Regions from separate parts of the Streptomyces sp. NBC_01314 genome, predicted to be linked through region 2. Evidence: riboswitches for the same ligand, from Rfam matches in the RefSeq annotation. Region 2 holds a riboswitch; the other holds the start of a gene.
What was found. Region 2 has a riboswitch for glycine ahead of gcvP (aminomethyl-transferring glycine dehydrogenase). Riboswitches for the same ligand answer to the same signal wherever they lie in the genome.
Positions count from the first base shown of each region.

Region 1 (6,191 bases), 5.6 Mb from region 2:
ACAGCCGCACGCGGGCGCCGTTCGCCGATCCGTCCAGCGGGGTCCGCCCGGCCCGGCACAGCTCGGCCACGGCGGGCGGCGGCAACGGCATACCCACGACACCGTCCGGGTTCAGGACCAGACCGATCTGCGGGGGCAGGCCACGCGCGAACTCGACGGCCGGGGCGATCGTGTACGACATGTGGCTGCCGGCGACTTGGCGGAACTGCTCCTCGGAGCTGAAGACCGGCACGTACGCCTGGCCGTCGAACTCCATCGTGGGCAGATCGAGCTGACCGCTCCGGGGCCCGCCGCCCTCCGGCAGCGGCACCCATACGAAGCTGCGGGCCAGCACCTCGACGATCCGCGCCCCGGCCTGGGGCACCCCGAGCGACGCGGACAGCACCTCCTCCAGCTCGTTGCCGGGCCACCCGCCGTGCCCGTGGGGATGTGCCTGTGCCGAAAAGTCCGCCGGGAAGTCCATCTGCTGCCTACCGCTTTGCTCCGTGATGCTGTTGTCCCTGCACCTTAATTGCTTCCGGGCCAGGGGCGCGCCCCGCGGAGCCTCTCTCTCACCCCCCGAAGTCGATCCGCTTCAGGACGTCCGCCGCGGCCCGGTCGATCAGCACCGCCGCCCCGCACCCCTCAGGCAGCCGCCCCTCCTCCACCGCTCGCAGCAGCCGGGTCATGGCCCCCCGGTGCCGGGCGAAGGCGTACCGCGACACGCCCCGCCCCCGCTCCCGCTGCCCGTCCCGCGCCTCGCCGGGAGTCACGTCGAGCAACAGCAGATGCAGGGTGCCGCCCCGCCTTCCGGCCTCACGCGCGAGCCACCTCCGTACCCACGCCTGTGCCCCGCAGTCGTGCACGACGACGCCCTCCCCCGAGCGGAGGGCTCGCCGCAGCCCCGCGTAGTGGGCGAGGCGCACGAAGGGCCGGTAGGCCGCGTACGGCAGGTGGCGGGCGAAGCGCGCGTCGAAGCGGTCGCGGGTGTCCTGGGAGTCGATCCGTACGCCGGGCACGGACCGCCGCATCAGCGTCGACTTGCCGCTGCCGGGGAGCCCGGTGACCACCACCAGGTCGTCGGGTCCGAAGGACAGTCCGTGCGGGCTCCGCCCGGCACGCTCCCTGAGGTCGCGGACGACGGCCCTCGGGAACGGGCCGCACGCCTCACCCGCCGGCGCGACGGGCTGCTTGGGCATGGCGATGCCCGAGGTAGTCGCGTACGCCGTGGTCCTGTTCACCGTGATCGTCCTCCCCGGGGGTATGGAGTCCCATCCCCACAGACTGTAAAGAGAAGGTAATGCCCGATCCCTCCTGTTTCAGTCCTCGTATGGCCACAAGAGTGCTACGGACCGCTGTGCCTGCCTGTGCTCGTCGACTCCCCACCTGTGAAAGGTCCCCCTGCCGCGCCCCGTCGATGCGTGCAATGATGTGCGCGCCAACTGCATACCGGCCGCTTGAATCCGCGCGGGAGAGCTCCCAGCAGTCTCGCTGGGGCGCCGAAGGAGCAAGTCCCTCCCTTGAATCTCTCAGGCTCAGATACCGCGTGGGCGAGGCACATCTGAAAAGCGGGCCGCACCTCTCTTCCGCAGAGGACGGCTCCACCCACGGTGCAAACCACGACCACCAGTACGTACGGTCGTGGTGAACCTCTCAGGTTCCGATGACAGATGGGGAGGATCGACCTCGCCTGTCATGCCCTGGGAGCAGAACCGATGAGCAGTAGCCCCACCGCTGGATCGCGCCGTACCGCGCTCGATGCCCTGCATCGCTCGCTCGGTGCGACGATGACCGACTTCGCAGGCTGGGACATGCCCCTGCGCTACGGCTCCGAACGCGACGAGCACCTCGCCGTCCGCACGAGGGCCGGCCTCTTCGACCTCTCCCACATGGGTGAGATCACCGTGTCCGGCCCGCGGGCCGCCGCACTGCTCGATCACGCGCTGGTCGGCAACATCGGCGGTGTGAAGCCCGGCCGCGCCCGCTACAGCATGATCTGCCGCGAGGACGGCGGCATCCTCGACGACCTGATCGTCTACCGCCTGGGCGAGACCGAGGCTGGATCCTCGACCTATCTGGTCGTCGCGAACGCCTCGAACGCCCAGGTGGTGCTGGACGCGCTCGTGGAGCGTTCGGCCGGGTTCGACGCCGAGGTGCGGGACGACCGGGACGCGTACGCGCTGATCGCCGTCCAGGGCCCCGAGTCGCCCGGGATCCTGGCCGCCCTCACCGACGCCGACCTCGACGGGCTGAAGTACTACGCGGGGCTGCCCGGCACGGTCGCCGGGGTCCCCGCGCTGATCGCGCGCACCGGGTACACCGGCGAGGACGGCTTCGAGCTGTTCGTGAGGCCGGAGCACGCCGTCGAGCTGTGGCAGGCGCTGACCGAGGCGGGCGAGGGTGTCGGCCTGGTGCCCTGCGGGCTGTCCTGCCGGGACACGCTCCGCCTGGAGGCGGGCATGCCGCTGTACGGGCATGAACTGTCCACCGCGCTGACGCCGTTCGACGCCGGGCTCGGGCGGGTCGTGAAGTTCGAGAAGGAGGGCGACTTCGTCGGGCGTACGGCGCTGACGGCGGCCGCCGGGCGCGCCGCCTCGGCCCCGCCGCGCGTCCTCGTCGGGCTGGTCGCCGAGGGCCGCCGGGTGCCGCGCGCCGGATATCCGGTCGTCGCCGACGGCAAGGTGATCGGCGAGGTCACCTCCGGTGCGCCCTCCCCGACGCTGGGCCGGCCGATCGCCATGGCGTACGTCGACGCCACGCACTCCGCGCCGGGCACCGCCGGTGTGGGAGTGGACATCCGGGGCAGCCACGAGCCGTACGAGGTCGTGGCGCTGCCGTTCTACAAGCGGCAGAAGTGACACCTTCGTAGTCGTCCGTTCAGAAGCGGCACCGGTGCGGACCCCGAGAGTGACACGGGGCACATCCGCGCTGCTCAACAGCGGTTTCAGCAGTCCCCCCTTCCTCACCACTCCCCCGCTTACAGGAGAATTCAGGCCATGAGCAACCCCCAGCAGCTGCGTTACAGCAAGGAGCACGAGTGGCTGTCGGTCGCCGAGGACGGCGTCTCGACGGTCGGCATCACGGAGTTCGCGGCGAACGCGCTCGGCGATGTCGTCTTCGCCCAGCTTCCCGAGGTGGGCTCCACGGTGGCCGCGGGCGAGACCTGCGGCGAACTGGAGTCCACGAAGTCGGTCAGTGACCTGTACTCGCCGGTCTCCGGTGAGATCACCGAGATCAACGAGGACGTCGTCAACGATCCGTCGCTGGTGAACACCGCCCCGTTCGAGGGCGGCTGGCTGTTCAAGGTACGTGTCGCGGAGGAGCCGGACGATCTGCTCTCCGCCGACGAGTACGTCGCCCACACCGCCGGCTGAGATGACGAGGTCGTTCGCATGTCGCTTCTGAACACGCCCCTGCACGAGCTGGACCCGGAGGTCGCCGCCGCCGTCGACGCCGAGCTGCACCGCCAGCAGTCCACCCTGGAAATGATCGCCTCGGAGAACTTCGCCCCCGTCGCCGTCATGGAGGCCCAGGGCACCGTCCTCACCAACAAGTACGCCGAGGGCTACCCCGGCCGCCGCTACTACGGCGGCTGCGAACACGTCGACGTCACCGAACAGATCGCCATCGACCGCCTCAAAGACCTCTTCGGCGCCGAATACGCCAACGTCCAGCCCCACTCCGGCGCCTCCGCCAACCAGGCCGCCCTCTTCGCCCTCGCCCAGCCCGGCGACACCATCCTCGGCCTCGACCTCGCCCACGGCGGCCACCTCACCCACGGCATGCGCCTGAACTTCTCCGGCAAACAGTTCAACGTCGTCGCCTACCACGTCGACACCACCACCGGCCTCGTCGACATGGCCGAACTGGAGCAGCTCGCCAAGGAACACCGCCCCAAGGTGATCATCGCCGGCTGGTCGGCCTACCCGCGCCAACTGGACTTCGCCGCCTTCCGCCGCATCGCCGACGAGGTCGGCGCGTACCTGTGGGTGGACATGGCACACTTCGCCGGCCTGGTCGCCGCCGGACTGCACCCCAACCCCGTCGAACACGCCGACGTGGTCACCTCCACCACCCACAAGACCCTCGGCGGCCCCCGCGGCGGCATCATCCTCGCCAAGCAGGCATTCGCCAAGAAGCTCAACTCCTCCGTCTTCCCCGGCTTCCAGGGCGGCCCCCTGGAACACGTGATCGCCGCCAAGGCCGTCTCCTTCAAGGTCGCGGCCTCGGAGGAGTTCAAGGAGCGCCAGCAGCGCACCATTGACGGCGCCCGCATTCTGGCCGAGCGGCTGACCGCCGCCGACGCCCGTGACGCCGGCGTCGACGTCCTGTCCGGCGGCACCGACGTCCACCTCATCCTGGTCGACCTGCGCGCGAGCGAACTCGACGGACAGCAGGCCGAGGACCGCCTCCACGAGGTCGGCATCACCGTCAACCGCAACGCCGTCCCCAACGACCCCCGCCCCCCGATGATCACCTCCGGCCTGCGCATCGGCACCCCCGCCCTCGCCACCCGCGGCTTCACCGCCGAGGACTTCACCGAGGTCGCCGACGTCATCGCCGAAGCCCTCAAACCGTCCTACGACACCGAAGCCCTCAAAACCCGGGTCAAGGCACTGGCCGACAAGCACCCGCTCTACCCCGGGTTGGGGAAGTAACCCGGGCTTCATCGGTCCGTAGTCCCGCTTTTCCGGGGCACCGCGCACACTGGGGGGTGCGCGCGGTGCCCCACTCCCCGCACCACCCTCCCCCGTTCTGAGGAGTCACCGTGGCCATCTCGGTCTTCGACCTGTTCTCGATCGGCATCGGCCCATCCAGCTCCCACACGGTCGGCCCGATGCGCGCCGCCCGCATCTTCGCCCGGCGGCTGCGCAACGAGGAGCTGCTCGCGGGCGTGGCCTCGGTACGCGTCGAGCTGTACGGCTCGCTCGGCGCCACCGGCCACGGCCACGGCACCCCCAAGGCCGTACTCCTGGGCCTGGAAGGCGCCTCACCGCGCACGGTCGACGTCGAGTCGGCCGACGAGCGGGTGGAGGCGATCAAGGGGTCGGGCCGTCTCCGCCTCCTGGACGACCACGAGATCCCCTTCTCCTTCGACAAGGACCTGGTCCTGCACCGCCGCAAGACGCTGCCGTACCACGCCAACGGCATGACGATCTGGGCGTTCGACGCGGCGGGCACGGAGCTGTTGTCGAAGACGTACTACTCCGTCGGCGGCGGGTTCGTCGTCGACGAGGAAGCGGTCGGCGCGGACCGCATCAAACTCGACGACACGCCCCTCAAGTACCCCTTCCGTTCGGGCGACGAGCTGCTCCGCGTGGCGAAGGAGACGGGCCTGTCGATCTCCGCGCTGATGCTGGAGAACGAGCGGGCCTGGCGCGGCGAGGACGAGATCCGCTCCGGGCTCCTCGACATCTGGCGCGTGATGCAGACCTGTGTCTCACGCGGTATGTCCCGCGAGGGCATCCTGCCCGGCGGACTGAAGGTCCGTCGCCGCGCGGCCATGTCGGCCCGTCAACTCCGTGCGGAGGGCGACGCGTTGGCCCACTCCATGGAGTGGATCACGCTCTACGCGATGGCGGTGAACGAGGAGAACGCGGCCGGCGGCCGGGTCGTCACGGCCCCCACCAACGGCGCGGCCGGCATCATCCCCGCCGTCCTGCACTACTACATCAACTTCGTGCCGGGCGCCGACGAGGACGGAGTCGTACGGTTCATGCTCGCCGCCGGCGCCATCGGCATGCTCTTCAAGGAGAACGCCTCCATCTCCGGCGCCGAGGTCGGCTGCCAGGGCGAGGTCGGCTCCGCCTGCTCCATGGCCGCCGGAGCCCTCGCCGAAGTCCTCGGCGGCTCCCCCGAACAGGTCGAGAACGCCGCCGAGATCGGCATGGAACACAACCTCGGCCTCACCTGCGACCCCGTCGGCGGCCTCGTCCAGATCCCCTGCATCGAACGCAACGGCATGGCCGCGGTCAAGGCCGTCACGGCGGCCAGGATGGCCATGCGCGGCGACGGCACGCACAAGGTGTCCCTCGACAAGGTCATCAAGACCATGAAGGAGACCGGCGCGGACATGAGCGTCAAGTACAAGGAGACCGCGCGGGGCGGGCTCGCGGTGAACATCATCGAGTGCTAGGGAAATCGGCCCTGACCAGTGCGTTCGCAACTTTCGGCGCTGTCAGGGCCTTCCCCGTCCAGGCGACGGAAAGTCC
Region 1 is NZ_CP108394.1:3,673,861-3,680,051, forward strand. Features, by position in the region: gene OG622_RS16020 (enhanced serine sensitivity protein SseB) at 1-463, opposite strand, end outside; gene OG622_RS16025 (AAA family ATPase) at 552-1,220, opposite strand; glycine riboswitch at 1,438-1,534, shown strand; gene gcvT (glycine cleavage system aminomethyltransferase GcvT) at 1,695-2,837, shown strand; gene gcvH (glycine cleavage system protein GcvH) at 2,976-3,353, shown strand; gene glyA (serine hydroxymethyltransferase) at 3,372-4,637, shown strand; gene OG622_RS16045 (L-serine ammonia-lyase) at 4,748-6,115, shown strand.
Region 1: it holds a riboswitch for glycine, as region 2 does, so the genes downstream of both, gcvT (glycine cleavage system aminomethyltransferase GcvT) here and gcvP (aminomethyl-transferring glycine dehydrogenase) in region 2, are expected to answer to the same signal.

Region 2 (6,191 bases):
GCAGTGCGTTGTCAGGCAGCTCGGCCGGAGCGCATTCGGCTAGCCTTTCCCCGTGAAAGGGCACGGGAAACCACTCTCAGGGTGATTATCACTCGGCGTGGCGAGTGCGGTGGTCGTTGACGCATCCCGGGTGGCTGCCTACCGTCGATGAGGCAGGTCAAGGACGGAGGTCGGCGTGAGAAGCAGCGGCGACGGTACGGCTGGAGGTGCCCCCGGACGCAGGCTGGGGGACGGCGGCCCGTACCAGCTTCACGGCAGCGCGGCCGGTCACGTCCCGCAGCGGCCCACGGCTGTGCAGGACAGCGCGGAGGCGGCTCCCGAGCCGCACGAAAGCGTCGGCTACCGCGGTCCCACCGCGTGCGCGGCCGCCGGCATCACCTATCGGCAGCTCGACTACTGGGCCCGCACCGGTCTCGTGGAGCCGAGCGTGCGGTCCGCCCAGGGCTCGGGTACGCAGCGCCTCTACAGCTTCCGGGACGTCGTCGTCCTGAAGATCGTGAAACGGTTCCTCGACACGGGAGTGTCGCTGCAGAACATCCGCACCGCCGTCCAGCACCTGCGGGAGCGGGGTTTCAGCGATCTGGAGCGGATGACGCTGATGAGCGATGGCGCGACGGTCTACGAGTGCACATCGCCCGACGAGGTCCACGCCCTGCTCCAGGGCGGCCAGGGGGTCTTCGGGATCGCCGTAGGGGTGGTCTGGCGTGACGTGGAAAGCGCTCTCTCGCAGTTGCACGGGGAGCGGGTCGACACGGGGGAGACGCTCGTGGGCCACAATCCGGCGGATGAGCTCGCGCGGCGGCGGAACCGGGCGGTCTGAGGGGCGTCGCGGCGTGCTCACCCCGCGGCGAGGCGGTTCGTGGCGTAGGTGTGGCCTGCGGAGCAGGTCGTAGGGGCATTGTCAGTGGCGTAGGGCAGCATCGGAGATGTGAGAACCGCGCCCACGATCCTGCATCTCGACATGGATGCCTTCTACGCCTCGGCGGAGCAGGCGTCCAAACCGAGTCTGCGTGGGAAAGCCGTTGTCGTGGGCGGGCTCGGACCGCGCGGGGTGGTCGCGACCGCCTCGTACGAAGCGCGGGTCTTCGGGGTGCACTCGGCGATGCCGACGGCGCAGGCACGTCGGCTCGTTCCGAACGCCGCGTATCTAACGCCGCGTTTCACGTTCTACCGGGCGATCAGCGACCAGGTCATGGGGCTGTTGCGTGATCTGTCGCCGCTGGTGGAGCCGTTGAGCCTGGATGAGGCGTTCGTGGATCTGGAGGCCGGGGACGCCGCCTGGGACGAGGCGTCGGCGCGGCTGGTGGGGGCGCGGCTGCGAGCGGACATACGGGCGGTGACCGCGCTCACGGGATCCGTCGGGCTCGCGGCCTCCAAGATGCTCGCGAAGATCGGTTCCGAGCAGGCCAAGCCGGACGGGCTGGTGTTGATCGAGCCCGGGACGGAGCGGGCGATGTTGGGGCCGATGTCCGTGCGGATTCTGCCGGGAGTGGGGCCGGCGACCGGGGACCATCTGCGGCGGGCCGGGATCACCACGGTCGAGGAGATCGTGGAGGCGGGGGAGGACGAGGTCGTACGGCTGTTGGGGAAGGCCCACGGGCACGGGCTGTACGCGATGGCGCTGGCGCGGGACGACCGGGCGGTGGTGGCCGAGCGGGACACGAAGTCGGTGTCGGTGGAGGACACGTATGACGTGGACATCCACGACCGGGTGCGGGTCCGGATGGAGGTGCAGCTGCTCGCGGACCGGTGTGTGCGGAGGTTGCGGGGGCCGGGCTGTCGGGGCGGACGATCGTGTTGAAGGTGCGGCGGTACGACTTTTCGACGTTGACCCGGTCCGAGACGTTGCGGGGGCCTACTGACGACCCCGCGGTGGTACGGGAAGCCGCGGCTCGGTTGCTGGAGGCCGTGGACACGACGGGTGGGGTGCGGTTGCTGGGGGTGGGGGTGAGCGGGCTCGCCGATTACACGCAGGAGGACCTGTTCGCGCAGGCGGCGGGGGAGCCGGAGCTTGCCGAGGAGGAGGCCGGGGCCGCCGCGGAGGTGCCTGTGGTGGAGGAGGGTGCGGGTGGGGAGCGGCAGTGGAGGGCCGGGCATGACGTGCGGCATGTCGAGTACGGGCATGGGTGGGTACAGGGGAGCGGGCTCGGGCGGGTGACTGTGCGCTTCGAGACGCCGCATGACGTGGGGCCAGGGCGGGTGCGGACCTTCAGAACCGACGATCCGGGGCTGGAGCCGGCGGAGCCGTTGCCGCTGGTGCCGGGTGCGGTGCCGGGCTGAGGCCGGCGGGGACCGCCGGTCCGCGTCGTTGTGGTGGAGCGCCGTTGCGGCGGGATCAAGGGGGCCGGCGTGAGGAACGGGGATGGTGGAGGGGCCGGGCGAGGCAGGGGGAAGCCAGGCCGGACGGGGAAACGTGGGTCGGGGAGAAAGACGGGGGGAGGGTGAAGCGAGGTGCGGGGGAGGCCGGAAGGGCGGGGCGCGAAGGTGCGGAGAAGTTGGGGAGGGTGGAGAGGGGTGCGGGGCGGCAGGAGGGGCGGGGGCGGAGTGAGCCGGGGACGGAAGGAAGGTAGGAAGGATCGTAGGGCCGAAGAAGGGCAGGTAGGAGACGTCAGGCAGGCGGAGTGCATGTAGTTAGGGGCTGCCGAGGTGGTTCCGGGTCGGCCCTGCTGGGCGGTTGAGGGCTTGCGGTGGGTGCCTCTGCGGCCAGGAAGGCCCCTGGGCCCTTTGTCAGGCGTCTTCCTGGCCCGTCACGTTTCCGAAGTTGTGGTTCATGGGTGGGGGCGGGGCTATGTCGAGGCCGTAGTGGTGGTAGAGCTGGAGTTCTTGTTCGGGGGAGAGGTGGCGGCCTACGCCGAAGTCGGGGGCGTCTTTGATGAGGGTGCGGTCGAAGGGGACGCGGAGTGTGCCTTCGATCAGTTCGCTGGGCTCCAGGGGGACGAAGGCGTCGCGGCCGAAGAAGCCCATGCGTATCGCGGCCCACTCGGGGGTGCCGGTGGCGTCGTCCAGATAGACCTCGTCCACGGTGCCGATCTTGCTGCCCTTGCGGTCGAACGCCTTGCGGCCGATCAGGTTGCGTGGGTCGATGTCGGTCTGCACGGGCCCTCCAGGTGGTCGCAGAGGGGGCGCGAATCATCCCTCCCCACTACGAAAAGGCACATCAGGGAAGGTGGCCACTCGAAGACTCGCGCGTCGGCCCCGCTGATACCCTGGCAGCGGCTGCTGACCCCGTGCGGGAGAGTCCTCCGGACACCATCCGGAAGGCGCCGAAGGAGCAAATCCTCCCCGGAATCTCTCAGGCACACGTACCGCACGGACGAGGTCACTCTGGAAAGCAGGGCGGGTGCCACGGCTCCCGCTCTCACCGACGGTGAAAGCCGGTTCGTACCTGGACCGGTGAAGCTCTCAGGTTGAGATGACAGAGGGGGAGGCCGTCGGGGCGCCCGTGCCGTGGTGCCCCTCGAAGGTCGTGTCTGACCAGGAGGCCTCCGCAATGACCGCCCACCGCATTCCACTCTCCGAGCTCGAACAGGGCATCCCCTTCGAGCGGCGCCACATCGGCCCGGACGTCGAGGCCCGGGCCAAGATGCTCGCGCACGTCGGGTACGGCTCGCTCGACGAGCTGACGGCGGCCGCGGTCCCGGACGTGATCAAGAACACCGAGGCGCTGGACCTTCCCGGCGCGCGTACCGAGGCCGAGGTGCTCGCCGAGCTGCGTTCGCTCGCGGACCGCAATCAGGTGCTCGGCTCGATGATCGGGCTCGGGTACTACGGGACGTTCACGCCGCCAGTGATTCTGCGGAATGTGATGGAGAACCCGGCCTGGTACACCGCCTACACGCCGTATCAGCCCGAGATCTCCCAGGGGCGGCTCGAGGCTCTTCTCAATTTCCAGACCATGGTGGCCGAGCTGACCGGTCTGCCCACCTCCGGGGCGTCCCTGCTCGACGAGGGCACCGCCGCCGCCGAGGCCATGGCGTTGTCCCGGCGTATGGGCAAGAACAAGAAGGGGCTCTTCCTCGTCGACGCGGACGTGCTGCCGCAGACGATCGCCGTGATCGAGACCCGCGCCGAGCCGGCCGGCGTCGAGGTCGTCGTCGCCGACCTCGGTGCGGGAATCCCGGCCGACATCGCCGGGCGGGAGATCAACGGGGTGCTGCTGCAGTACCCGGGTGCCTCCGGTGTCGTACGGGATCTGAAGCCGGTCATCGAGCAGGCGCACGCGCTCGGCGCGCTCGTCACCGTCGCCGCCGATCTGCTGGCGCTGACGCTTCTCTCCCCGCCCGGTGAGCTGGGTGCGGACATCGCGGTCGGGACGACTCAGCGGTTCGGTGTGCCGATGGCCTTCGGCGGGCCGCACGCGGGTTACATGGCCGTGCGGGAGAAGTTCGCGCGCAGCCTGCCCGGACGTCTCGTCGGGGTCTCCGTGGACGCGGACGGGCACAAGGCGTACCGGCTCGCCCTGCAGACGCGGGAGCAGCACATCCGCCGGGAGAAGGCGACCAGCAACATCTGCACGGCGCAGGTACTGCTCGCCGTGATGGCCGGTATGTACGCCGTGTACCACGGGCCGGAGGGGCTGCGGACCATCGCCCGCCGTACCCACCGGTACGCCACCGTGCTCGCCGCGGGGCTCGCGGCCGGTGGGATCGAGGTCGTGCACGGCGCGTACTTCGACACGCTCACCGTGCGGGTGCCGGGGCGGGCCGGTGAGGTCGTGGCAGCCGCTCGGGAACATGGCGTGAACCTGCACCTCGTGGACGCCGACCTGGTGTCGATCTCCTGCGACGAGACCACGACGCGGGCGCAGCTGGGTGCCGTATGGACCGCGTTCGGGGTGGAGGGGGACGTCGAGGCCCTCGATGCCGCTGCCGCGGACACGCTGCCTCAGGTGCTGCTGCGGTCGGACGACTACCTCACGCACCCGGTGTTCCACGACCACCGCTCCGAGACCGCGATGTTGCGCTATCTGCGCCGGCTCGCCGACCGGGACTACGCGCTGGACCGGGGCATGATCCCGCTGGGTTCCTGCACGATGAAGCTCAACGCGACCACCGAGATGGAGCCGGTGACATGGCCCGAGTTCGGGCAGGTGCACCCGTTCGCGCCCGCCGCGCAGGCGCAGGGGTATCTCACGCTCATCCGTGAGCTGGAGGAGTGGCTGGCGGAGGCCACCGGGTACGACAAGGTGTCGCTGCAGCCGAACGCGGGCTCGCAGGGTGAGCTGGCCGGACTGCTCGCCGTACGCGGGTACCACCGGGCGGGCGGCGACGAGCAGCGGACCGTGTGCCTCATCCCGTCCTCCGCGCACGGCACCAACGCGGCGAGCGCCGTCATGGCCGGCATGAAGGTCGTCGTCGTGAAGACCGCCGACGACGGCGAGATCGACGTCGACGACCTGCGGGCGAAGATCGAGCAGTACCGCGACGAGCTGTCCGTGCTGATGATCACGTATCCGTCGACGCACGGGGTGTTCGAGGAGCACGTGGCCGACATCTGCGCGCAGGTGCACGACGCGGGCGGCCAGGTGTACGTCGACGGCGCCAACCTCAACGCGCTGGTGGGTCTCGCCAAGCCGGGGCACTTCGGTGGCGACGTCTCACACCTGAACCTGCACAAGACGTTCTGCATCCCGCACGGCGGCGGTGGGCCGGGTGTCGGTCCGGTGGCGGTGCGCGAGCACCTCGCGCCGTACCTGCCGAACCACCCGCTGCAGCCCGCGGCCGGTCCGGAGACGGGTGTGGGGCCGGTCTCGGCGGCGCCGTGGGGCTCGGCGGGCATTCTGCCGATCTCGTGGGCGTACGTCCGGCTCATGGGCGGTGAAGGGCTGAAGCGGGCCACGCAGGTGGCGGTGCTCAGCGCCAACTACGTCGCCAAGCGGCTGGAGCCGCACTACCCGGTGCTGTACACCGGTCCGGACGGGCTCGTGGCACACGAGTGCATCATCGACCTGCGGCCGCTGGCCAAGTCGACCGGGGTGAGCGTCGACGACATCGCCAAGCGGCTCATCGACTACGGCTTCCACGCGCCGACGATGTCGTTCCCGGTGGCCGGGACGCTGATGATCGAGCCGACCGAGTCGGAGGACCTCGCTGAGCTGGACCGGTTCTGCGAGGCGATGATCGCGATCCGCGCGGAGATCGAGAAGGTCGGCTCGGGCGAGTGGCCCGCGGACGACAACCCGCTGCGGAACG
Region 2 is NZ_CP108394.1:9,310,455-9,316,645, forward strand. Features, by position in the region: gene OG622_RS40995 (MerR family transcriptional regulator) at 293-820, shown strand; partial or broken gene OG622_RS41000 (DNA polymerase IV) at 962-1,920, shown strand; partial or broken gene OG622_RS41005 (DNA polymerase IV) at 2,074-2,259, shown strand; gene OG622_RS41010 (PRC-barrel domain-containing protein) at 2,728-3,096, opposite strand; glycine riboswitch at 3,221-3,318, shown strand; gene gcvP (aminomethyl-transferring glycine dehydrogenase) at 3,491-6,191, shown strand, end outside.